Variovorax paradoxus: one gene and its partner. The main gene of each other region encodes a partner of the protein of the gene in region 2 in a complex. Links are inferred from orthologs where the notes say so. Each region holds a gene or a part of one and is shown on either strand. Other genes may lie near its edges. The genes, in order: hfq and katE.

The links.
Region 1: the proteins of katE (region 2) and hfq are in contact, whole or in part, in a crystal structure (PDB 3VU3), measured with the Escherichia coli proteins. The link is inferred for Variovorax paradoxus from one-to-one orthologs.

What each region holds. Positions count from the first base shown.
Region 1 is NZ_JAUSXG010000001.1:1,827,846-1,839,611, reverse strand. The notes cover bases 527-3,330. They hold hfq (RNA chaperone Hfq), read right to left. Parts: upstream 2,150-3,330; coding sequence 1,904-2,149; downstream 527-1,903. Other genes in these bases: der (ribosome biogenesis GTPase Der), read right to left, coding at 2,315-3,330; hflX (GTPase HflX), read right to left, coding at 682-1,851; hflK (FtsH protease activity modulator HflK), read right to left, coding at 527-607. In the rest of the region: more of hflK, read right to left, coding at 1-526; more of der, read right to left, coding at 3,331-3,658; outer membrane protein assembly factor BamB, read right to left, coding at 3,707-4,849; QFZ42_RS08475 (YfgM family protein), read right to left, coding at 4,857-5,549; hisS (histidine--tRNA ligase), read right to left, coding at 5,555-6,865; ispG (flavodoxin-dependent (E)-4-hydroxy-3-methylbut-2-enyl-diphosphate synthase), read right to left, coding at 6,881-8,158; QFZ42_RS08460 (helix-turn-helix domain-containing protein), read right to left, coding at 8,155-9,144; type IV pilus biogenesis/stability protein PilW, read right to left, coding at 9,137-10,000; 23S rRNA (adenine(2503)-C(2))-methyltransferase RlmN, read right to left, coding at 10,005-11,159; ndk (nucleoside-diphosphate kinase), read right to left, coding at 11,180-11,605; QFZ42_RS08440 (pseudouridine synthase), read right to left, coding at 11,757-11,766. UniProt on the Escherichia coli protein: RNA chaperone that binds small regulatory RNA (sRNAs) and mRNAs to facilitate mRNA translational regulation in response to envelope stress, environmental stress and changes in metabolite concentrations.
Region 2 is NZ_JAUSXG010000001.1:4,799,398-4,811,353, forward strand. The notes cover bases 465-3,458. They hold katE (catalase HPII), read right to left. Parts: upstream 3,058-3,458; coding sequence 871-3,057; downstream 465-870. Other genes in these bases: QFZ42_RS28355 (hypothetical protein), read left to right, coding at 465-816; QFZ42_RS22890 (hypothetical protein), read right to left, coding at 3,054-3,221. Also shown: more of QFZ42_RS28355, read left to right, coding at 1-464; QFZ42_RS22895 (transglutaminase-like domain-containing protein), read left to right, coding at 3,551-4,369; ligD (non-homologous end-joining DNA ligase), read right to left, coding at 4,401-5,306; non-homologous end joining protein Ku, read right to left, coding at 5,303-6,331; QFZ42_RS22910 (succinylglutamate desuccinylase/aspartoacylase domain-containing protein), read right to left, coding at 6,534-7,559; QFZ42_RS22915 (hypothetical protein), read left to right, coding at 7,772-8,044; rpe (ribulose-phosphate 3-epimerase), read right to left, coding at 8,051-8,749; Co2+/Mg2+ efflux protein ApaG, read left to right, coding at 8,821-9,216; QFZ42_RS22930 (site-specific recombinase), read left to right, coding at 9,345-11,327; QFZ42_RS22935 (cation:proton antiporter), read left to right, coding at 11,324-11,956.

The DNA of each region.
Region 1 (11,766 bases), 3.0 Mb from region 2 along the record:
CGACGATGTTCTCGTCTTCGGTCAGCATGGCCGATTCGCGCAGCCCGGTGGACCGCACGATGGCATCGCGCCCCACGTCCGTGGAGCGGATCTGCGAAGTCACCACCACTTCGTGGCGCTGGATGGGATACGGCAACCGCCAGTTGAAACCGGCGTTCACGGTTGCCTTGTAGCGGCCGAACTGGGTCACCACGGCCTGCTGGCCTTCGTTCACGATGAAGAAGCCGGTGCCCAGCCAGATGAGAACAGCCACGATGGCCACCAGTCCGAGACCAAAGCCTGCATTCTTCATATCGGGCCTGTAGCCGTTGCCGCCACCGCCGCCATCGTTGCCGCTCGGGCGATTGCCGCCGCCCTTGCCGCCGAAAAAGCCGCCAAGCTTGCGATTGAGGTCGCGCCAGAGTTCGTCGAGATCCGGTGGCCCCTGGTTCGGGCCCTGCCCGCGAGGACGGTTGCCGTTGTTGTTGCCGTTTCCGCCATTGCCCGAAGGCGGTGGCGTCGGCGCACCCGGTGGGTCTGCGTCGGGAGGTCGGTTGCCGGTCGGGCGGTCGCCGTTGGATGCGGGCTCATCGCCACGACCCCACCGGCCATCGTTCAGGTTGAACATGCCCAGAAACCCTCTCCACGCTGGCTTTGCATTCATTCGCTTCGTTCTCTTGTCAGTGGCGGGATTGTGCCCAATCAATTGGCGGTATCGTGCAATTCAGTGTCGGCCTCTGGGGTCATCGTATCGCCCACCGAGCCCGACCTGCGGGCCAGTTCGGCTCGCAACAGGGGCACGCCCTCGCCGCTGCGCGCGCTGAGGAAGATGCGCGGAACCTGCACGCCATCGATTTCCATTTCGTCCTGCAGATGCAGCGGATGCTGCGCGGTTTCAAGGGCGTCGAGCTTGTTGAACACCAGAAGCTGCGGCACGGCCTCGGCACCGATGTCGCGAAGCACCGATTGCACCTCGGCCATCTGCTCGGGGAAATGCGGGTTCGACGCATCCACCACATGCAACAGCAAGTCGGCATCGACGGCCTCCTGCAACGTGGCCTTGAAGGCGTCGACCAGGCCGTGCGGCAGGTCGCGAATGAAGCCGACGGTGTCCGAAATCGAGACCTGCCGGCGGGCGTTGCCCAGATAGAGATTGCGCGTGGTGGTGTCGAGCGTCGCAAAAAGCTGGTCGGCCGCGTAGGCGCGGGCTTTCACCAGCGCATTGAACAGCGACGACTTGCCGGCGTTGGTATAGCCGACGAGCGAGATGTTGAAGGTCTCCCGGCGCTCGCGCTGGCGGCGCTGCGTGCCGCGCTGCTTCTGCACCTTGGCCAGGCGCTCGCGCGTGCGCTTGATCGATTCGCTGATCATGCGGCGGTCGAGTTCGATCTGCTTTTCGCCGGGGCCGCCGCGCACGCCCGCGCCGCCTGTCTGGCGCTCGAGGTGGGACCAGCGGCGAACCAGGCGCGTGCTCAGGTACTGCAGGCGGGCGAGCTCGACCTGCAGCTTGCCTTCGTGCGACCGGGCACGCTGCGCAAAAATTTCGAGAATGAGAAACGTGCGGTCGTAGACCGCCACGTCGAGCTGGCGCTCGAGGTTGCGCTGCTGCGCAGGGCTCAGCGACTGGTCGAAGATGACCTCGCTGGCCTGGTGCATCGCAGCCAGCTCTTTGATTTCGTCGGCTTTGCCGCTTCCAACGAAAAGCGCCGCGTCGGGCGCCTTGCGCTTGCATACGAGGCGTGCGACAGGCGAGAGGCCCGCGGTCTGCGCGAGCAGGCCGAGTTCCTCGAGTTCGCTGTCGAAATGGGGCAGCCCGAAATCGACGCCGACGAGAACGGCGGCGCCTTCCTGGCGGGAGTTCAGTTCAGACAAGCGGAATCAATATGGAAAAAGCGCGGCGGGGTTACCGCCGCGCTCCGCGCGATCAGGCTGCGGCGTCGTCGTTCTCGGCAGCCGAGAAGTTGACGGCACGACCCGGCACGATAGTGGAAATGGCGTGCTTGTAGACCATTTGCGTCACCGTGTTGCGAAGCAACACGACGTACTGGTCGAAAGACTCGATCTGACCCTGCAACTTGATACCGTTCACCAGATAAATGGAGACCGGAACATGCTCGCGACGCAGGGTGTTCAGAAACGGGTCTTGTAGAAGTTGCCCTTTATTGCTCACGATATTCTCCGTGTTCAAGAGTAGTTGTTGGAGAGATGACCTTAACACAGGGTTTCTGCGCTGCAGCAATCGGGGTCAAAAGCCTTTGAAAAATAACGTCTCTCAAAAGACGGAACTTCCAACTCAGCTGTAACTCATCGGCTGCCATCGGCGGCCAAGCGCGGTTCAATCGTCCTTGTCCGCAAAAGGATTTTGCGAGCTTTTGAACTGGATGCGCAAGGGCGTGCCCACCAGATCGAACTCCTTGCGGAAGCGCCCTTCGAGAAAGCGCTTGTACGCCTCGGTGACATGCTCCAGCGAATTGCCGTGGATGATGATCACCGGCGGATTCATGCCGCCCTGGTGCGCATAGCGCAGCTTGGGGCGGAACATGCCCGCGCGCTTGGGCGACTGGAACTGCACCGCTTCCAGCAGCAGCCGGGTCAGCACCGGTGTCGACATCTTGCGCGTGGCCGACTTGTGGGCCTGCGCAATCGCCTGCCACACCGGGCCCAGGCCCTGGCGCTTGATGGCCGAGATGAAATGCAGCGAGGCAAACTTGAGAAACGGCAGCCGGGTTTCGATCTGGCGCTGGATCTGCTCGCGCTGGTAGCTGTCGACCGCATCCCACTTGTTGATCGCAATCACCACGGCCCGTCCGCTTTCGAGGATGTAGCCGGCAATGTGCGCGTCCTGGTCGGTCACGCCCTGGGTGGCGTCGAGCAGCAGCAGCACCACGTTGGCCGACTCGATGGCCTGCAGCGTCTTGACCACCGAGAACTTCTCGATCGCCTCGAAGACCTTGCCCTTGCGGCGCAGGCCGGCCGTGTCGATCAACTCGAAACGCTGGCCGTTGCGCTCGAACGGCACCGAAATGGCGTCGCGCGTGGTGCCCGGCATGTCGAAGGCCACCAGGCGTTCTTCACCGAGCCAGGTGTTGATCAGGGTGGACTTGCCGACGTTGGGCCGGCCGGCCACAGCCAGCTTGATCGGCTTGTTGACGTCGTCTTCGTCCGTCTCATCGTCGGGGTCGGGCAGATTGAGCGGCGCGAGCGCCAGCTCGACCAGGTCGCGCATGCCCTGCCCGTGCGCCGCGGAGACCCCGTGAACGTCGCCAAAGCCGAGTTCATAGAAGTCGACCAGCTTGGTGCCGTCGTGCATGCCTTCGGCCTTGTTGGCCGCCAGCACGCAGGGCTTCCCGAGCCGGCGCAATTCGTTGGCAATGTCGTGGTCTTGCGCCGAAAGGCCTTCGCGGGCATCGACCACGAAGATCACCACGTCGGCCTCGGCCACGGCCTGCCGCGTCTGCTTGGCCATTTCCTTGTAGATGCCGCTGCCCGCGTCGGGCTCGAAGCCGCCGGTATCGATGACGATGAACTCGTGCTTGCCCAGGCGGCCGTTGCCGTAGTGGCGGTCGCGCGTGAGCCCGGCAAAGTCGGCGACGATGGCATCGCGCGTTTGCGTCAGGCGGTTGAAAAGGGTCGACTTGCCGACGTTCGGACGCCCGACCAGGGCCACGACCGGCTTCATGGCCGGCCTTTCATGGGCGCGGTTTTCATGGGCGGGCCTTCGAAAAAGTTATTCAGGGCGATAGCCAAACACACCGCCGTTGGCAGTCACGACGACCACCGTGTTGCCGGCCATGACCGGAGTGACGCCAATGGCGGAGCCGTCGGGCGTGACGCGATTGAGCAGCGAGCCGTCTTCGCGCGAGACGAAGTGCAGCGTTCCCGTGCTTTCGCCGATGACCAGCGAACGCCCCACTGCCAGCGGCCCGGTCAGGACGCGGTTCTTGAAGCGGGTCGATTGCCAGGCGCGCTCGCCGTCGGCGCGGCGCCAGGCCGTGACGCTGCCGTCCGATTCGGTGCCGTACACGAAGCTTTCGTCACCGCTGACGCCTTCGGCACCCGATGCGGGCTTGGTCCACAGCAGCTGGCCGCGCAGCGTGTCGACGCAGCCGACATTCGCGTAATAGGCCCGTGCGCAGACGGTGTCGCCGACACGGCTCACGCTGCCGGTCAGATCGACCAGGCGCTCCACGTCGTTGGTGCCGCGCGGTGCGGCGATCGGCGCTTCCCAGCGCGAGGTGCCGTTGGCCGGGTTGAGGCCGACCAGGCGGCCGCCGATGCCCGACACCAGCGTGTCGCCCACGGCGATCAGGACGCCCGACTTCTTCAGCACGAGGTTTTCCGCGGTGCGCTGCTGCAGCCAGAGGCGGCGGCCGCTTTGGCCGTCCCAGGCGCTGATGCTGCGGTCGGCGGTTTGCACGAAGATGCGCCGGCCGGCCACCAGCGGCGCGGTGAAGGCCTGCGCCGAGAGCCGCTGCTTCCACAGGACCTTGCCGCCTTCGATCGCCACCAGTTCGTTGTTGGTGGTGACGACCGCGGCCAGCGAGCCGTCGCTGCCGACACCTGCGGCCAGCGCGGCGCCGGCATTGGCGCGCCAGGTTTCGCGGCCGGCACGGGCGTCGATGGCGACCACGGTGCCGTCGGCACCGGCCACGGTCACGATGTCGCCGCTGACGTCGGTCGCCAACGGGAAGCTCACGGCCGGGATGCGCACGCTCCAGGCCTGGCGCACGCCGAACAAGGAGGGGTTGGGGGGCAGTTCGGCCGGCTTGGGCTTGCTCGTGCCCGAGCAGGCAGCCAGCATTGCTACCAAAACAAGAGCTGAACCCGCGCGCAGGACAGACGACTCAGGCATGAAACGCTTGAAATTCATAGTGCGATCAGGAATTTTTGGGGGCTGCTGGCGTGACCGTGATCACAGGTGCCAGGCTCTTCGGGTCGACGCCGGCGGCATTGAGCTTGAATTCGACAAGACGCCGGTAGTCGGACGCCGCGCCAAGGCCGGTCCAGGCCTTGCGGTATTCGGCCTGCGCCTCGTCGCGCTTGCCCTGGGCCATGTAGATGTCGCCCTTGCGGTCGGCCACGAGCGGTTCGAATTCCTTGGGCACGTCGCCTGAAAGCTGCTTGAGCGCTTCGTCATACGACTTGCTGTCGAGCAACTCGGCCGCAAGCCGAAGCTTGGCAACCGCCTTGTAGCCCGGATCGACAGCACGTTCCGCAACCCAGCCGAGGGCGGCGCGCGAAGCTTCGAGATTGCCCTTTTCGTACAGCGACTTGGCGGCCAGCAGGCCGGCCTGCTGTGCATAGGCCGTGTTGGCGAACCGTTCCTTCATGTCGCCCAGAACGCGCTGGATGCGCTCCACGTCGCCCGACTGCGTGCTGCGCTCGACCTCGTCGTAAAGCGCCGCGGCCTGCGCCGCCTTGCTGCGTTGGTAATACTGCCAACCGTTCCAGGCCACGAAGGCCCCGGCCACGAGCAGCACCACCCAGGTGATCAGGGTGCCGTAGGTGTTCCAGAAATGCTTGAGCTGGTCGAGCTGTTCCTGTTCGTCGAGATCGAGATGGGTTGCCATGCGTGTCAGAGGTTGGGAGCCGGCGATTGTAGGGTGGCGGCCCAGGTGGCCACGTCGGCAAGAGTGCGGGCGCTCTGCGCGCCGCTTCCGTCGCGCAACGACTTGAGAGTCACTTCGCCGCGCGCAAGTTCATCGGCGCCGAAAATCAGCGCGTAGGTGGCGCCGCTGGCGTCGGCTTTCTTCATCTGCGCCTTGAAGCTGCTCAGGCCGTCGGCCGTGGCTGCATGCATTTGTACGCTGACGCCCGACTCACGCAATTGCTGCAGGGTACACAGCACCACAGGCATCGACGTGGCGTCGGGCACCACGGCATAGGCATCGGGCGCGGGGGCGGAAACCTCGGCGCCCTGCTCTTTCAGCAGATCGAGCACGCGTTCGACACCCATCGCCCAGCCCACCGCAGGCGCCGGCTTGCCGCCGATCTGTGCGATCAGGTCGTCGTAGCGGCCCCCGGCGCACACCGTGCCTTGCGAGCCGAGCCGGTCGGTCACGAACTCGAACACGCTGAGGTTGTAGTAATCGAGCCCGCGCACCAACCGCGGGTTGATCGTGAACGCAATGTCGTTGGCCTTGAGGATGGCCTGCAGCCCCTCGAAGTGCGCCAGCGACTCGGCGCCGAGGAAGTCGATCAGCTTCGGCGCTGACTCGACCACATCCTTCATCGCCGGATTCTTCGTGTCGAAAATGCGCAGCGGATTGCTGTGCAGCCGGCGTTTTCCATCCTCGTCGAGCTTGTCGAGCTGCCCCTCGAAGTGAGCAATGAGCTGGGCGCGGTGCAGCGCGCGCTCGGCGGGCTGTCCCAGGCTGTTGAGCTCCAGGCGCACATCGGTCAGGCCGATGGCCTTCCACAACGCGTTGGCCAGCAAGATCAACTCGGCATCGACGTCCGGGCCTGCAAAGCCGAGGGCTTCCGCACCGATCTGGTGGAACTGGCGGAAACGTCCGCGCTGCACGTTCTCGCGGCGGAACATCGGTCCGGTGTACCAGAGCCGCTTGGGGCCTTCGTACAGCATGTTGTGCTCGATCACTGCGCGCACCAGGCCGGCCGTGTTCTCGGGACGCATGGTCAGATGTTCGAATTTGCCGTGCTTGTCCGCACGGTCCTCGAAGGAGTACATCTCCTTCTCGACGATGTCGGTGACTTCGCCGATGCCGCGCACGAACAGCGCCGTGCGCTCCAGGATCGGCGTGCGCACGTTGCGGTACGCAAAGCGCCCCATCAGGTCGCGCACGGTGGCCTCGAGCCATTCCCAGCGCGCCGATTCGGGCGGCAATATGTCGTTCATGCCTTTGACGGCATTCAATTTTTCAGCCATGAGTCTGCGGAGGTGTCAGGCAGCGACGGCGTGTTCGCCGCCGAAGCGCTTTTCGATGTAGTTTTCGACGAGTTGATGAAACTCGTTGGCGATATTGTCGCCGCGCAGCGTGAGGGCCTTTTCGCCGTCGATGAAGACCGGGGCGGCGGGCGCCTCGCCCGTGCCGGGCAAGCTGATGCCGATGTCGGCATGCTTGCTCTCGCCCGGGCCGTTCACGATGCAGCCCATGACGGCCACCTTCATCGTTTCGACGCCTGGATATTTCGTGCGCCAGACCGGCATCTGCATGCGCAGGTAGTCGTCGATCTGCTTGGCGAGTTCTTGAAAAGTGGTGCTCGTGGTGCGGCCGCAGCCCGGGCAGGCCGTGACGCTCGGCACGAACACGCGCAGGCCCAGGGCCTGCAGAATTTCGTTGGCGATCAGCACCTCTTGCGTGCGCGATTCGCCCGGCTGCGGCGTGAGCGACACGCGAATCGTGTCGCCGATGCCTTCTTGCAGCAGGATGGACAGCGCCGTGGCCGAAGCCACCGTGCCCTTGGTGCCCATGCCGGCTTCGGTGAGGCCGAGGTGCAGCGGATAGTCGCAGCGCCTGGCGAGTTCGCGGTAGACCGAAATCAGGTCTTGCACGCCGCTCACCTTGCACGACAGGATGACCTGGTTGCCGGCCATGCCCATCGATTCGGCGAGCTTGGCGGATTCGATGGCCGAGGTGATCAGCGCCTCGTACATCACCTGCTTCGCGTCCCAAGGCTCGGCGCGCTGGCTGTTGATGTCCATCAGGCTGGCGAGCAGTTCCTGGTCGAGGCTGCCCCAGTTGACGCCGATGCGCACCGGCTTGTTCCACCGCATGGCCGCATCGATCATCTGGCCGAACTGGCGGTCGCGCTTGTCGCCCTTGCCCACGTTGCCGGGATTGATGCGGTACTTGCTCAGCGCCTCGGCACAGGCCGGATAGTCGGTGAGCAGGCGGTGGCCGTTGTAGTGGAAGTCGCCGATCAGCGGCACGTCGATGCCCATGCGGTCGAGCTGCTCGCGAATGTAGGGCACCTGGGCCGCGGCTTCCGGCGTGTTGACCGTGATGCGCACCATTTCCGAGCCCGCCACGGCGAGCTCTTTCACCTGGATGGCCGTGCCGATGGCATCGACCGTGTCGGTGTTGGTCATGGACTGCACCCGCACGGGCGCGTCGCCGCCCACCGTGACGATGCGCGCGCCCCAAGCCACCTGCGCCTGGCGCGAGCGGCGCGCCTTGGGCGCCGCCGATTCGATGGGTTGCGGAGTGCAGTCGGTCACGAGGTCACCTCAAAACGCGCCACGCCGCCGCCGCGCGTGACAGGCTTCAGATCGTAGGGCTTTCCGCGCACTTGCACATCGACCGCCGATGCGCGTCCCACCACCACCGACAGCGGCAGCGCGCCCGACAAGCCAACGGTTTCGCCCGCCTGCACGATACGGCGCAGCAACTGCTTGCCGCCGGCTTCGGTGACCGTGACCCAGCAGTCTTCGCGCGCGACGAAGACAAGCGGCTGGCCGCTGCCGGCAGCGGCAGGCGCCGAAACGGTTGCGGAAGCGTTGGCGGCGGGCAAGGCTGTAGCGGGCGGCACACCCGGCGTTGGAATTGTTGCGGTTGCTGCAGGCATCCCGGGCGTTCCCGGTGTGGCTGGGTTTGCGGCCGGTGGGACCGGTGAGACCGGTGCGTTCTCGACCACGGATGCTCCGCCTGGCGCCGATCCCGCCACGGGCGCCTCGGCCACCGAACCTGTGTCGGCCTCGCCGCGTGCCGTCCATCGCGACACCGCCGCACCGATCTGGTCGAAAGCCGACTGCGGCAGCCAGAACAGCACCCCTGCGCCGACCAGCAGCAAAGCGACGACGATCAGCAAGGCGCGCGATGGCAGACCGTTGGAGCGGCTGCCGTTCCAGCGCGGCGTGCCGGAAACGATGTTGCTCTGGAGCGTGCGGTCGGCCGTTGCCAGCGGCGCGCGCTGCGCCCCCGGCAGCTTTGCCAACACGGGAACGGGGTCGATGCGCAAGGCGCGGCAGACGCTGCTTGCCAGGGCCCGGGCAAAGACCGGGTCGGGCAGCGAATCGATATCGTCCGCCTCCAGCGCCATGAGCTTCTGCGGCGGCACCTTGAGGGCCGCGGCCACCATTTCGATATGCAGGCCGTGGGCCTCGCGTGCCTCGCGAAGCATGTCGCCGGCCGTCTTGTGCGTGATGTCGCCTTCCGCAAGCGGCAGTGCCGCGGAAGTGCCGAACTCCGAAACCCGTTCAGTCATTGAAATTCCCGCGCTCGTACGCTATTGCCTCCCGGGACTGCGGAAAGCGCCGTTGCAGTTGCCCCCCCAACTGCGCAACTGCCTCGCGGTTGTTGAGCCGTCGTTCGATCTTGATGCCGAGCCACAGCGTCTCGGCACTGGCCGACGGACTGTTGTTGACACGGCGAATGTAGAACTGCGCACGCGACCATTCTTCGCGTTGCGCCAGCAGCGAGGCCAGATTGAATCCGACCACCGGATTGCCGGCATCGATCTCGTAGGCCTGCATGAGGCTGCGTTCCGCCTCAGGGCGCTGGCCGGCCCTGAGCTGGCAAACGCCCTGCGTCATGAGCGTCTTGGAACGATCGGTGTAGCTCGGCACCGCGAGCGCTTCGGTGAACTGCTGGGCGGCATCGCCAAAGCGGTTCTGCTGGCACAGCAGCCAACCGTAGTTGTGCCGCACATTGGGATCGCGCGGGTTGATCGCAATGGCGCGGCGGAAGCTGTCCTCGGCCATGCCGGCGTCCTCGAGCCGCATGTAGATGAGGCCCCGCAGGCTGTACGCGTCCGCATAGTTGGGATCGGCCACCAGGGCCTGCTTGATCTCGTCGAGCGCTACGGTGGTCTGGCCGTGTTCGAAGTAGCCCGAGGCGAGCTCCATGCGCAGGCGCGCGCGGCGCTGGCGGCTGGTTTCGTCGGACTCGGTCACGATCTCGGCACCCTTGGCCGAGCTGGTGTCGGCCAGGCTGGTGGTGGTGGTTCGCGTATTGACGCAGCCCGCGAGCAGAACAGCCAGAGATGCCACGGCGACACCGGTAAAGCTCGCGGCCAGCAGCCGCCGTGCGCTCGCGGTCGTCATCGAAAAGGCCATGCTCATTAGGTCAGTGCTCCTGGGAGACGGTGGGGGTCTTGCGAACCGGGTGCAAAACGATGGTGCGCTCCGACACGCGGCGCTGGGCCATGCGTTCGGCCGCGCGGGTTCGGTCCTTGACGTCGCCGGCCAGCTGTCCGCAGGCCGCATCGATGTCGTCGCCGCGCGTCTTGCGCACGGTGGTCACGAGGCCGGCCTCGCTCAGCGTCTTGGCAAATGCCAGCACGCGCGGCTGCGGCGAACGCAGCAGACCCGAGGCCGGAAACGGATTGAACGGAATCAGGTTGAACTTGCACGACACGCCATGGGTGCGGACGAGTTCCACCAGCTGCCGCGCATGCTCGGGCTGGTCGTTGACGCCGTCGAGCATGCAGTACTCGAAGGTGATGAAGTCGCGCGGCGCATGCGCCAGGTAGCGCTTGCAGGCCTCGAGCAGTTCGGCGATGGGGTACTTGCGATTGAGCGGCACGAGGTCGTCGCGCAGCGCATCGTTGGGCGCGTGCAGCGACACCGCCATGGCCACCGGGCAATCGGCGCCCAGGCGGTCGATCATCGGCACCACGCCGGAGGTCGACACGGTTACGCGGCGGCGCGACAGCCCATAGGCGTTGTCATCGAGCATGGTGCGCAGCGCGGGCACCAGCGCCGTGTAGTTCTGCAGCGGCTCGCCCATGCCCATCATCACCACGTTGGAAATGACGCGCTCGTCGCGTTTCAGATGCTTGCGCAGGAAGTGTTCGGCAAACCACAGCTGGGCGACGATTTCGCCCGTGCTCAGGTTGCGGCTGAAGCCCTGATGCCCGGTGGAGCAGAAGCGGCACCCCACCGCGCAGCCGGCTTGAGACGACACGCACAACGTGCCGCGGTCGTCTTCGGGAATGAATACGGCTTCGACGGCATTGCCATCGCCGACGTCGAACAGCCACTTGATCGTGCCGTCCTTGGATTCGTGCTGCGTGAGGACCGAAAGGGCCTCGACGCGAGCGGTGGTGGCGAGCTTTTCGCGCAGCGACTTGGCCAGATCGGTCATCTGGGCGAAGTCGCTGGCGCCACGCTGGTGGATCCAGCGGAACAGCTGCGTGGCGCGGAATCGCTTCTCGCCGAGCTTTTCGCAGAACGCAGCCAGCCCCTCGAGATCGAATTCGAGCAGGTTGGCCGTGGTCATGAAATCAGCGGGATATGGCTTCAGCGTGCGTAGACGTTGAGGCCGGCGAAGAAGAAAGCGACTTCGTTCGCTGCGGTTTCGGCGGCGTCCGAACCGTGCACGGCGTTGGCGTCGATGCTGTCGGCGAAGTCGGCGCGGATGGTGCCGGCGGCTGCCTTCTTCGGGTCCGTGGCGCCCATCAGGTCGCGGTTCTTGGCGATGGCGTTCTCGCCTTCGAGCACTTGCACGAACACGGGGCCGGAGATCATGAACTCGACCAGGTCCTTGAAGAACGGACGTTCCTTGTGGACCGAGTAGAACTGCTCGGCTTCGTTGCGCGACAGATGCACCAGCTTGGCGGCGACGACCTTGAGGCCGGCAGCTTCGAAGCGGGAAACGATCTTGCCGATGACGTTCTTGGCAACGGCGTCGGGCTTGATGATGGAGAGGGTACGTTCGATGGCCATTGAAATGCTTCCTGAGCTTTGATTTTGAAGTGGTTTGTCACACCTGCAACAAATATGTTGCACCGTAAGTCGACAAAGCCTCTGATTTTAACCGGCGCGGCCCCCGGGGTTGGTGAAAACCCCGCGAAAGGCTGCGCCGGGCGGCTGGCTTTCAGCGCCCG
Region 2 (11,956 bases):
CCGCGCGCGGGTGCGGTCGAGCTGCGCCGTGAGCGGTGCGTCCTTGGGCGCCGGCATGCTGCCGAGCACGTCGCGCGCCCTGGCCGCGTCACCCGACTCGATCAGCGCGTTGACCAGCGAGGCCTGCACCAGCGGGGCATAACGCGCCGAGCTGTTGGCCAGCGCCTCGTCATAGCTGATCACGGCGCCGGCGTAGTCGCCGCGGCGGGTGCGCACGTCGCCGATCACCTTCTGCACCGGGCCGACCACGAGCTTCGGGTCGCGCGCCGGATGCTTGAGCGCCTCGCGTGCGAATTCCTCGGCCTTCTCGAGCTGGCCCGAATAGCTGTAGACGATGGCCAGGTCGCGGTTGGCCATGGCCATCAGGTTCGGATCGCGCGTGGCATTGGCCAGGTGCAGCGCCTTGCTGGCGGCACGCACGCTCTGGCGGAATTCGCCGGCCTCGGCCAAGGCCACCGCCTGGCTGCAGTACTGGTAGCCGGAGAGCTTGACCGCGTCCTGCCCGTAAAGCACCGCGCCCTCGCTGGTCAATGCCAGCAAGGTGTCGGTGTCGGCCAGCCGGGCCTGCTCGGCCTTGCTGGCCGCGGCTTCGGCGTTGGGCGCCTGCTGCTGCGCCGACGCCACTGGCGCGTGGCCCAGCAAAAGCATGCCAGCCAGCCCGAGAGCACCCGCGACCCCTGCACGACGTGCCGAGCGCTCCCATCCCGTTCTCGAAAACCACGTCATTGGACCCCCGCGCGCGGCCCGTGTGCCCGCGGATGCGGGGGTCGACGCCGCGGAAGTGCGCGCCGTTCAGGCCTCGTGGGGAAAGTCTAGAAGCGCCCTCCTGCCACCGCCATTCGCAAGAAGGCCTAGCGCAAACGGACTACGTCAAGCGGGGACCGAATCGATGTCGGTCCGCTCCCAATGGCGGTGCTTGGCAATGGCGGCAATGAAGTCCTGCGCGATCTGGGTGGCCGCCGTGGTGTCGCCGAGGTTGGTCACCGGTGTGGCCGCCACCACCACGCCGGGCGGCAGGTCGCCAGGTTGGGCGTCCGCGGCGATGCCGAGTTTCGACAGCAGCTGCGCGCCCTCGCCCACCGTGCAAATGGCCTTGCAGTGCTTGTAGGCCTCGAGCACGAAGTGCACGGCATCGCCCGTGCCTGCGAGCGCCGCCGCGCCCAGGCTGCCGCCGGGCACGAGCACGGCGTCGAACATCACCGACGGCGCGTTGGTGAAGGTCATGTCGATGTCGATCTGCCGCTTGGAAGCGCTGGCGATGGTGCCCAGGCGCGGGCCGACCACCTTGCAGCGCCCGCCGGCCTGCTCGAGCGCATCGCGAATCGGCTTGAGCGAGGCCGAGTCGATGCCGTCGGCCACGAGGATCGCGATCTTGCGCGTGCGGATCGAGCCGTCGCCGGTGTCGGCCATGCTGAGCGCCGGGGACTCCTCGATCGGCAGCGTCATGCGGTGTTCGCGATAGCCCGCGCGGCCCGCAGCCGCCTTGGCGTCGGGCGCACCGATGCCGAGCGGCTCCGCCACGCGGCGTGCGAGCTTCTCGTCGACGTGCGCGAGGTTGTCGACCATGCGCTGGCGAATCGCCGGCACATCCACCTTGGAGAGTTCGAAGCGGAAGCCCGCGACGATGTGCTCCTTCTCGGCCGCGCTCTGGCTGTTGAAGAACAGGCGCGCCTGCGTGAAGTGGTCGTCGAACGACGGGCTGCGCCGGCGCACCTTGGGCGACTCCAGCTCGTCGGGATACGACTGGAAGCCGACGCTGCCGCCGTCGACGCGGAACTCCTTGCCGTCGCCCAGCGAGTTGGGCTCGTAGGCCACCTGGCCGCGCGCGATGGTCTGGCGGTGCATGCCGTCGCGCTGGAAGTTATGGAACGGGCACACGCTCTTGTTGATGGGGAGCTCGTGAAAGTTGGCGCCCCCGAGCCGCGAGATCTGGGTGTCGGTGTAGGAGAACAGGCGCCCTTGCAGCAGCGGGTCGTTGCTGAAGTCGATGCCGGGCACCACGTGCCCCGGGTGGAAGGCCACCTGCTCGGTTTCGGCAAAGAAGTTGTCGGGGTTGCGGTTCAGCACCAGCCGGCCGATGCGCTGCACGGGCACCATTTCTTCGGGAATCAGCTTGGTCGGGTCGAGCAGGTCGAAGCCGAGCGAATTCGCCTTGTCCTGCGCGATGAGCTGCACGCCGAGCTCCCACTCGGGAAAGTCGCCGTGCTCGATGGATTCCCACAGGTCGCGCCGGTGGAAGTCGGGGTCCTTGCCCGCGATCTTCTGCGCTTCGTCCCACGCGAGGCCGTGAATGCCGAGCTTGGGCTTCCAGTGAAACTTCACGAAATGGCTCTCGCCGCGGTGGTTGACGAAGCGGAAGGTGTGAACGCCGAAGCCTTCCATCATCCGGAAGCTGCGCGGAATGGCGCGGTCCGACATCGCCCACATCAGCATGTGGGTGCTCTCGGGCATCAGCGAGGCGAAGTCCCAGAAGGTGTCGTGCGCGCTCGCGGCCTGCGGCATCTCGTGGTGCGGCTCGGGCTTCACGGCATGAATGAGGTCGGGGAACTTCATCGCGTCCTGGATGAAGAACACCGGAATGTTGTTGCCCACGAGGTCGTAGTTGCCCTCGCGCGTGTAGAACTTGACGGCAAAGCCGCGCACGTCGCGCACCGTATCGGCCGAGCCGCGCGAGCCGGCCACGGTGGAGAAACGCACGAAAACGGGCGTCTTCGCGTCCGGGTCCTGCAGGAAGTCGGCCGAGGTGAACTGCGACATCGACTTGTAGACCTGGAAGAAGCCGTGCGCCGCCGAACCGCGGGCGTGCACCGCACGCTCGGGAATGCGCTCGTGGTCGAAGTGCGTGATCTTCTCGCGCAGGATGAAGTCTTCGAGCAGCGTAGGCCCGCGCAGGCCCGCCTTGAGCGAGTTGTGGTTGTCGGGAATCTGCAGACCCTGGTTGGTCGTCAGATTGGGCGCATGATCGGTCGCGAAGCCTTCGAGTTGCTGCTGCTTGGCATTGCCGCCGTCCGCGGCCTTCGACCGGCGTCCGGCGGCGGCCTTGTTCTGTGGCGTCATCGAGGATCTTTCATGGGCGGGTCAGCTTCGTTGTCGAGAAAAAGGTCCAGCACGTTCACCAACGCAATCAGGCAGATGAAGCCCGCCACGGCGGCCACCACCCAGAACAGGATCTCATCCCCCCAGGTACCGGTGAGTGAATCGAACAACGCAGAGACATTCATGATTCGCTCCAGCAGAACAGATTGGACAAGACAGTGCTTGCGCTGCAGCCGGTAAGGGCGATGAGAGCCGATTCGAGGGCGTTGCGAGCGAATCCAAAGGTTATGTTTGCCGCAGACTGTTACCCGTAGTGGCGGCTCGCCCTCGCTTGTGGGAGAGGTGAGGTGTGCGAGGTAGGAGCGCGCCGACAGAACCGGGCCGGCACCTACGCGGCTTTGCGCCTCTGCCCGCGTGCCCCGGCACGGAGCCCCCGATAGCATCAACAAAGGAGGCACGAAGCCTGCTTGCGCATCCGGACAGAACACATACTTGGCCCACAGGGAAGAACCACATGCAGATAGAGATCGGTTTCGACATTGAACTCGCCGTCACGGCACCCACGGCACTGATCTACATGCTGCAAGTCCACCCGTCGCGCGCAGCGGACCTGCAGAACGGCGAGCACATCACCATCAGCCCACCGCTGCACACCGACTACTACTTGGACAGCTTCGACAACCACTGCGCGCGGGTGCGGATACCCGCGGGCGTGACGAGCGTGCGGCTGCGCAACCATGCCGTGGTGTTCGACCCCGGCTGGTCCGACCCGGTGGACTACAGCGCCATGGAGCACGCGGCCGCCGACCTTCCGGTGTCGACGCTGCCGTTCGTGCTGCCGAGCCGCTATTGCGAGGTCGACAGCGAACTGCTGCAGTTCGCCTGGAACAACTTCTCCCGCGTGACGCCGGGCTGGCACCGCGTGCAGGCCATTTGCGATTTCGTGCACGAGCACCTGCGCTTCGACTACCAGAGCGCCCGCGCCACGCGCACGGCGCTCGAGGGCTTTCGCGAGCGCACGGGCGTGTGCCGGGACTTCGCGCACCTGGCCATCACGCTGTGCCGCTGCATGAACATTCCGGCGCGGTATGCCACCGGGTATCTGGGCGACATCGGCATTCCGCCCGTGCCTTACCCGATGGACTTCAGCGCCTGGTTCGAGGTGTACCTGGGCGACCGCTGGCACACTTTCGATGCGCGCCACAACATGCCACGCATCGGCCGCATCGTGATTGCACGCGGGCGCGACGCGGCCGACGTGCCGATCACCATGGTGTTCGGCGCCAATTCGCTCCAGCGCTTCGAAGTGACGACCGCCGAGGTGCTGCAGTAGAGCAGTCCGGCAAGCACGCCGGCCTCAGGCTTCACGAAGGCAGATAGCCCAGCATCTCCATCGCGCCGCGAAGACCGGTGCGACTGGCCTCCATGGCGTCCCACGGCGTGTTGCCTACGCTGACGCGGTCGGCAATGTTGGCCACCGTCCAGTGGGCGGCGCTGCCCAGATCCGGCAATTCCCCCCACGCCAGCGGCACCGAAACGCCCATGCCCGGGCGGGCGCGCGCCGACCAGGCACTGGCCGTGGTGGCGCCGAAACCGTTGCGCAGGTAGTCCGCGAAGATCTTGCCCACGCGGTTGCGCGGCCCGCTCTTGGCCACGAAACGATCCGGAACGATGCGCGCGAGGTGGTCGACGATGGCCCGCGAAAAGCCCCGCACCTCGTCCCAGCCGAGCTGGCGCCGAAGCGGCACCACCACGTGCAGGCCCTTGCCGCCGCTGGTCTTCAGGAACGACGGCAGGCCGAGTTCGTCGAGCAGCACATGCACCAGCAGCGCCGCTTCCTGGATCTGCTGCCAATCGACGCCCTCGCCGGGGTCGAGGTCGAAGGTCATGCGGTCGGGCTTGCCGATGGCGCGCGAGGTGGCGTTCCAGGTGTGCAGCTCGATGGTGTTGTACTGCGCTGCGCCAACCAGCGCCTGGGCGGTGTCGATCTGCAGCAGCGGATCGTGCCCCGGGTCCAGGGCCGGGTCGAGCAGCTTGATGCCGGCGATGTCGCTGTGCTGCGCGTGCTTCTGGAAGAACAGCTCGCCGCCCACGCCTTCCGGCGCGCGCACCAGCGCCACGGGCCGGCCCTTGAGGTGCGGCAGGATCAGCGGCGCCACGGTGGCGTAGTAGGCCGCGAGATCGCCCTTGGTGACGCCGCTGGCGGCATCGATCAGGCGCTCCGCATGGGTGATGCGCGGTGCCTTCGGAACCCCCGTTCGGCCGTTCATGCCGCGCGGCGCCGCGCAGGGGCGCTCTTGGCCGCGGTGCGCTTGCGCGCGGCGCTGCTTTTTGCGGTGGTCTTGGCGTGCGCCTTGGCCTTCGGTTTGGCCTTGCTCTTGGCGGACGCCCCGGCGGGCTCATCCTCGTCTTCGCCGTCTTCTTCCGCCGAGTCGCTGGACTTCGCGGGTGCAGCCGTCTTGCCGCCACCCTTGCGCAGGCTGCGCTGCAGCAGCTCGGTCAGGTCGATGATCTTCGCGCCGCGGCTTTCGGCGGCCTGGCCCTCTTCGGGCTCGGGCTGCGTCACGGTCTCGGTCTGGCCCGCAGCCACCTTGCGGTCGACGAGCCGCAGGATCTCGTCCTTGAATTCGTCCTTGAACGCGTCCGGGTCCCACTCGGCGCTCATGTCTTCCACCAGCTGTTCAGCCATCTTGATCTCGCGTTCGTGCAGGCCCGCCTTCTTGGCATCCTCGGAGGGCAGCGGCAGCTCGGTCCAGGGCCGGATGTCGGCGCCCCAGCGCAGCAGGTTCAGCACCAGCGCGGGCCCGACCGGCACCAGCGCGGCCAGGTGCTGCTTGGTCTGGATCACCACGCGCGCCACGCCAATGCGCCCGCTGCGCTGCAGCGTTTCGCGCAGCAGCGCATACACCTTGGCGCCGCGATTGATGGGCGCCACGTAATAGGGCCGCTCGAGATAGACGAACGGAATGCCGTTGGCGGGCACGAAGCTCTCGATCTCGATGGTCTGCGTGGTCTTGGGGTACGCGTCGGCAATTTCCTTGTCGCTCAGCACCACGTACTCGCCGTCTTCGTACTCGATGCCCTTGACGATGTTCTCGCGCGCGATCTCCTTGCCGGTCTTCTTGTTGATGCGCTTGTAGCCCACCGGGTCCATCGAGCGCTTGTCGAGCCAGTCGAAGTCGATGCCCTGGCTGGTGGTGGCCGAGTAGAGCGCCACCGGGATGTGGACGAGGCCGAAGCTGATCGCGCCCTTCCACAGGACGCGCGGCGCGGGTGCTTTTTTAGAGACTGCCATGGACACACTCCTTCAGGCTCGAGACTTTGCGCCTCATGCCGCCCGCCGATGTAGGAGTGCTGCGGCGCCTGCCGTAAGGCTCGGGCCGGCGTTTTTTCCTCCCCTCTGGGGGAGGGCAGGGGTGGGGGCAGGCGGCGTGTCCACTGAACGCTCTGCGCGCCCCCATCCCAGCCTTCCCCCAAAGGGGGAAGGAGCCAATGCTTCAGGCCGATGGTGCGTTCGCCACGGGCCCGAGCACGCGCTCGCTCGGACGCGCGAAGTAGAACCACTCGGCGCCGGGCAGCGCCAGCGCATTGGGAAAGACGATGAATCCGTCGTCGGGCGCGCTGACCAGCGTGCCGTCGTGGCGCATGCCGATGGGCTCGCCGCGCTGCACCGCATCGAAGGTGGCCCAGTCGCGCACGAAGCTGTCTTCTTCATGCAGCCGGTCCGTCACGCCCGCCAGGCGCAGCAGCTGGGGCGGGCTGGGCGGCGCGGCCGGCATGCCTTGCGGCAGCGCCGCCATGCCGAGCAGCGCAAGCGCGCGCCGAATGGCGCGCCACGCCACCTCGGGCGCCTGCGGATCCTGGTGCTGGCCGCATTCGAGCGTGACGCCGTAGCCGCCGCAATTGCGGATGTATTCGTTGGTGCCGCGGCCGAAGTCCAACGCGCTCTCGTCGACCGCGGCGCCTGGCGACGAACGCTGCGCGAGCCCGGCGGCATAGATGTCGAGCCAGCCTTCCACCACGACGGACGTGCCCAGGTGCAAGGCCAGCAGCCCTTCCTCGCGGGCGCGGGCGAAGGGCTCCAACGGGCCGGTGTTGTCGCGCGGGCCGATCATTGCGAAGGCTTCGCCCTCGCTCTGGAAGGAATGCAGGTCGAGCAGCACATCGTGCCGCTCGATGAGCGGGCACAGCACGTTGGTGACCCGGCCTTCGTAGTCCGCGGGCGCCTCGCTCGGCTTGAACAGGCGGTTGAGGTTGCGCTCGCCCTCGCGCTGCAGGCGCCGACGCGCGAGCGGATTGGCAATGGGCACCAGGCTGAGCTGCCCGCGCAGCAACCGGAGCGTGCCGCCGTCGAGCTCGGCCAGCACGCGCTCGATGCCCACGGTGCCGCAGGTTTCGTCGCCATGGATTCCGCCCATCACGAGCAGCCGGGGCCCCGGATTCAGCGAGGCGAAGGTGTGGATGCGCAGGCTGTCGGTGGCGGCGGGTGCGAAAGGATCGGAAGACAAAGGATCGGAAGACATCCGGGCGATTATTGCGGAGGCCTTCCCCTGTCCGCAAAGACGCTACTCGTTTCATAGCAGCGCACCGAGCGCGGGCGAAGGCATGCCGCTCATACGCCCCGGCGCGGCGTGCCTACAGGGCGTGCCTCGCCTGTCCTACCGGCCGTGCCCCGGGCACCGCGCAAGCTAGGAGCCGAATCACCCACAGGCAGATACCGCGAAGGAACAGTGCCATGAGCAGCAGCAAGCCCGGCCCGAAGGATTCGGGCGCTCCGGACGACCCGGTGCGGGACGCCGGCGGCGGCGACACCAAGATCGAGCAGGGCGGCGACTCGGCGCCGCGCCTGCCGCACGAGCGCGACGAGTCTTCCGACAGCCAGCAAAGGCCGCGCGGGCAACCCTCCGAAGTGGGCCGAAAGGGCCATGACGACATCGAGCGCGGGGTGGTCGACACCGACCGCGGGCCGGAGGCCGACCGCGTCTACAACGACCAGGTCAAGCGCTGAGCGGGACTACTTGGCGGCGCCCACGCCCGCGAGCTGCTCGCGCATCGACGAGATCACCGCCCCGTAGTCCTTGGCGTTGAAAATCGCGCTGCCGGCCACGAAGGTGTCGGCGCCCGCGGAGGCCACGCGCGCGATGTTGTCGGCCTTGATGCCGCCGTCCACCTCCAGGCGGATGTCGCGGCCGCTCTGCTCGATGCGCTTGCGCGCGAGTTCGATCTTGCGCAGCGCCGAGTCGATGAAGCTCTGCCCGCCGAAGCCGGGGTTCACGGACATGATCAGGATCAGGTCGATGTCGTCGATGGCCCAGTCGAGCGCCTCCAGGCCGAGCCCGGGGTTGAACACCAGCCCCGCCTTGCACCCCGCAGCCTTGATGGCCTGGATGCTGCGGTTCACATGCGGCGATGCGTCCGGGTGAAAGCTGATGTAGTCGGCGCCCGCTTCCGCGAAAGAGGCGGCCAGCGCGTCGACCGGCTGGATCATCAGGTGCACGTCGACCGGCACCGGCTCGCCGTCCGCCGTCTTGGCGTAGGGCTTCAGGGCCTTGCAGATCATCGGGCCGAAGGTCAGGTTCGGCACGTAGTGGTTGTCCATCACGTCGAAATGGATCCAGTCGGCGCCGGCGGCGATGACCTTGGCCAATTCGTCGCCCAGATGGGCGAAATCGGCGGAAAGAATGGAGGGGGCGATGCGGAACGGCGTGCTCATGCGCCGATTGTCGCAGCCGGCGCAAAACCCGGAAAGCAGTGCAAAAGAGGGCTCCAGTTACCATCGCGCGCATGTCACACAGCCCCATCAATGTCCACGTCGAGCCCCGCTACCTGGCGGACCAGTCCTCGCCGAAGGACAAGATCTATACCTTCGCCTACACCGTGACCGTGACCAACGTGGGCGAAACCAGCGCGCAGCTGATTGCCCGCCACTGGCTCATCAACGACGCCTCGGGCCATGCCCAGGAGGTCAAGGGCCTCGGCGTGATCGGCCAGCAGCCGCTCCTGGCACCGGGTGAATCGTTCCGCTACACCAGCGGCTGCCGCCTGCATGCGCCGAGCGGCACCATGCACGGCAGCTATTTCATGGTGACCGAGGACGGCGAGCGCTTCGAAGCGCCGATTCCGATGTTCGTGCTGGAGGCGGACATCGGCGGGGCCCCCGTTTCGCGCGTACTTCATTAGCTCGCCCCCAGTCTTCGCGCACTTCGTGTCGCTTCGCCAACCCCCTACCGGGGGCAACACCAGAGGCCCGGCAAAGCCGATCCGCGGCGTCTCCGGCATTTGATTCCTTCCTTCCTCTTATCCTTTTTATGGCTGCTGCATCGCTTGACCTGCAGGGCCTGCTGGCCCGGCTCGATCCGACCGCGGACGTGGCGCATCGCCACATCTGGCTGATCGACGTTTTCGACTGGCTGCGCGGCGATCGCGCGTCGCCGCAGGCTTCGGTGGGGCGCGTGGCGCTGCTGCTCGACGCCATCGAGGCGCGGCCTGAGCTGCGTGAGCGCCTGCGCGCGTGGTGGCGCGCTTTCACGCAGACGGTCGACCTGACCACGCTGCTGGCGGACTACGGCTTTGCGCCGCGCACCGCATTCCTGAGCGAATTCTCCGAGCGCCTGCGCCGGAAAATCCTGCCCGGCACGCCCGAGACCACCGATGCTTCGGACCTCTTTCGCATGGTGCTGCCCGGCGTGTTCGACGCGGGCTGGATCGCACTGCTCGATGAACCGCAGCTTGCGCGCATCGGCCACCTGCTGGCCGACGCGGCCTTGGACGACGACGGGGCCCCGCGCTGGCGCCACACCGTGATGGACGCGGTCACCTACTGCAGCAGCCAAGTGGTGGCGGCCGGCTTCTCGCCCGAGCTTCGCCTGCGCACCAGCGTGGAGCACCACGAGGCCCGGCCTTTTCACGCCCTCATGGCCGACCTGGACGAACTGCGCGAGCAGATGTTCGAACAGCCTGCGGGCGAAGAAGGCGATGCGGCGCTGCAAGCCGCCTTCGTGGCCTTTCGCGACCGGCTCGACGCCTGCCGCGCCAGCGCCTCGTCGGTCTACACGCACCTGGAAGACAACGGCATATCGGTCGGCCTGGTGTTCCGGTTGCGCCAGCTGCGCGAGCGCGTGCTGCGCATCCGTGAACTGCTCGATTGCCTGATGCCGGCCGCGCCCGCGCCGAACGTGGCGCGGCTGGTCGGCCGGCTGGTTCTGGCGGGCGGCGAGCGCAACAGCATCCGCGCGCTGATTGCGTCGAACTCGTCGATGCTCGCGGCCCGGGTGACCGAGCGCAGCGCCGAAACCGGCGAGCACTACATCACGCGCGACCGCGCGAGCTACCTTCAGATGGTGCGCAAGGCCGCGGGCGGCGGCGCGCTCACCTCGCTCACGGTGCTGCTCAAGTTCAGCATCTACGCCATCGGCCTCTCGGCCTTCTGGAGCGGCTTCTGGTCGGGCCTGATGTATGCCGCCAGCTTCGTGGCGATCCAGCTGCTGCACCTGACGCTCGCCACCAAGCAGCCGGCGATGACGGCGCCCGCCATGGCGGCGCGCCTCGGCGACATCAAGACCGATGCCGCGGTGGCCGATTTCGTCGACGAGGTGGCCAATCTGGTGCGTTCGCAGGTGGCGGCCGTGCTGGGCAACGTGGGGGTGGTGGTGCCCGCGATGCTGGGGCTCGCGCTTCTGGTTCAGCTCGCCCTCGGCCGCCCGTTGCTCGACGCAGCGCATGCCGCGGCCACACTGCAATCGCTCTCACTCGTGGGCCCCACCGCGCTCTACGCCGCGCTGACCGGCGTGCTGCTGTTCGCGGCCAGCATCGTGGCGGGCTGGACAGAAAACGCCTTTGTCCTGCATCGGCTGGACTCCGCCATGCGTTACAACCCTCGCATCGGCGCTTTTCTGGGCGCCGCCCGCGCCCGCCGCTGGGCCACCTTCATGCGCACACACATCTCGGGCTTCGCTTCCAACATTTCGCTCGGACTCATGCTTGGCCTGTTGCCCGCATTTGCGGGTTTCTTCGGGCTCGGCCTGGACGTGCGCCACGTGACACTGTCGGCCGGGCAGATTGCGGCGGCCGCAGCTTCCACGGGCATGCCGGTGCTCCAGCAGCCGGCGCTGTGGTGGGCGGTGGCGGCCATCCCGGTGATCGGCGCCCTCAATGTGAGCGTGAGCTTTTATTTCGCATTCCGTCTGGCGCTGCGCGCGCACAGCGTCAGCCTGGACGACCGCGCACGCATCCGCAGCGCCATCTGGGCGCGCTGGCGCAGCCGGCCCATCAGCTTTTTTCTACCTGCATGAATTTGACGAGTCTCATCAACGATCTGCTGGGCTTCTGGTCCGAGTGGCTGCGCCCTTCGGCCGGCCTGCCCACGGTGATGTGGTCGCTCCTGCTGGCCGCGTCGGCGGCCTCCGGCCACCTGGTGCAACGCTATCTGGGCCTGCCCAAGGTGGTCGGCTATTCGATCGTCGGCGCGGTGGTCGGCTTTGCCGGCTTCGAAGGCGCGATCTGGCCGCTGCGCGGCATCAGCCTGTTCCTGCTGGAGCTGGGCGCTGCCGTGGTGCTGTTCGAAGCCGGCGGCCGGCTGCCGCTGCGCTGGTTCCGCCACAACCCGATGGTGCTGGTGCAAAGCCTGCTCGAAGCCACGCTCACCTACTTCGGCGTGCTCTGGGTGCTGCAGCTGCTGGGGCTGCCCGACCCGGTGGCCAACCCCATCGCGCTGATGGCCATCGTCGCCTCCCCGGCGGTGCTGAGCCGCGTGATCATGGACACGCGCGCCTCGGGCCCGGTGACCGAGCGCGCCATGACGCTGGCCACGCTCAACACCTTCTATGCGCTGGCGCTCGGCTATGCGCAGGCCGGCCTGATCGAGCGGGCGCCGCAAACGCTGCTGCAGAAGCTCTATCCGGTGGCGGTGGTGCTCGGTCTC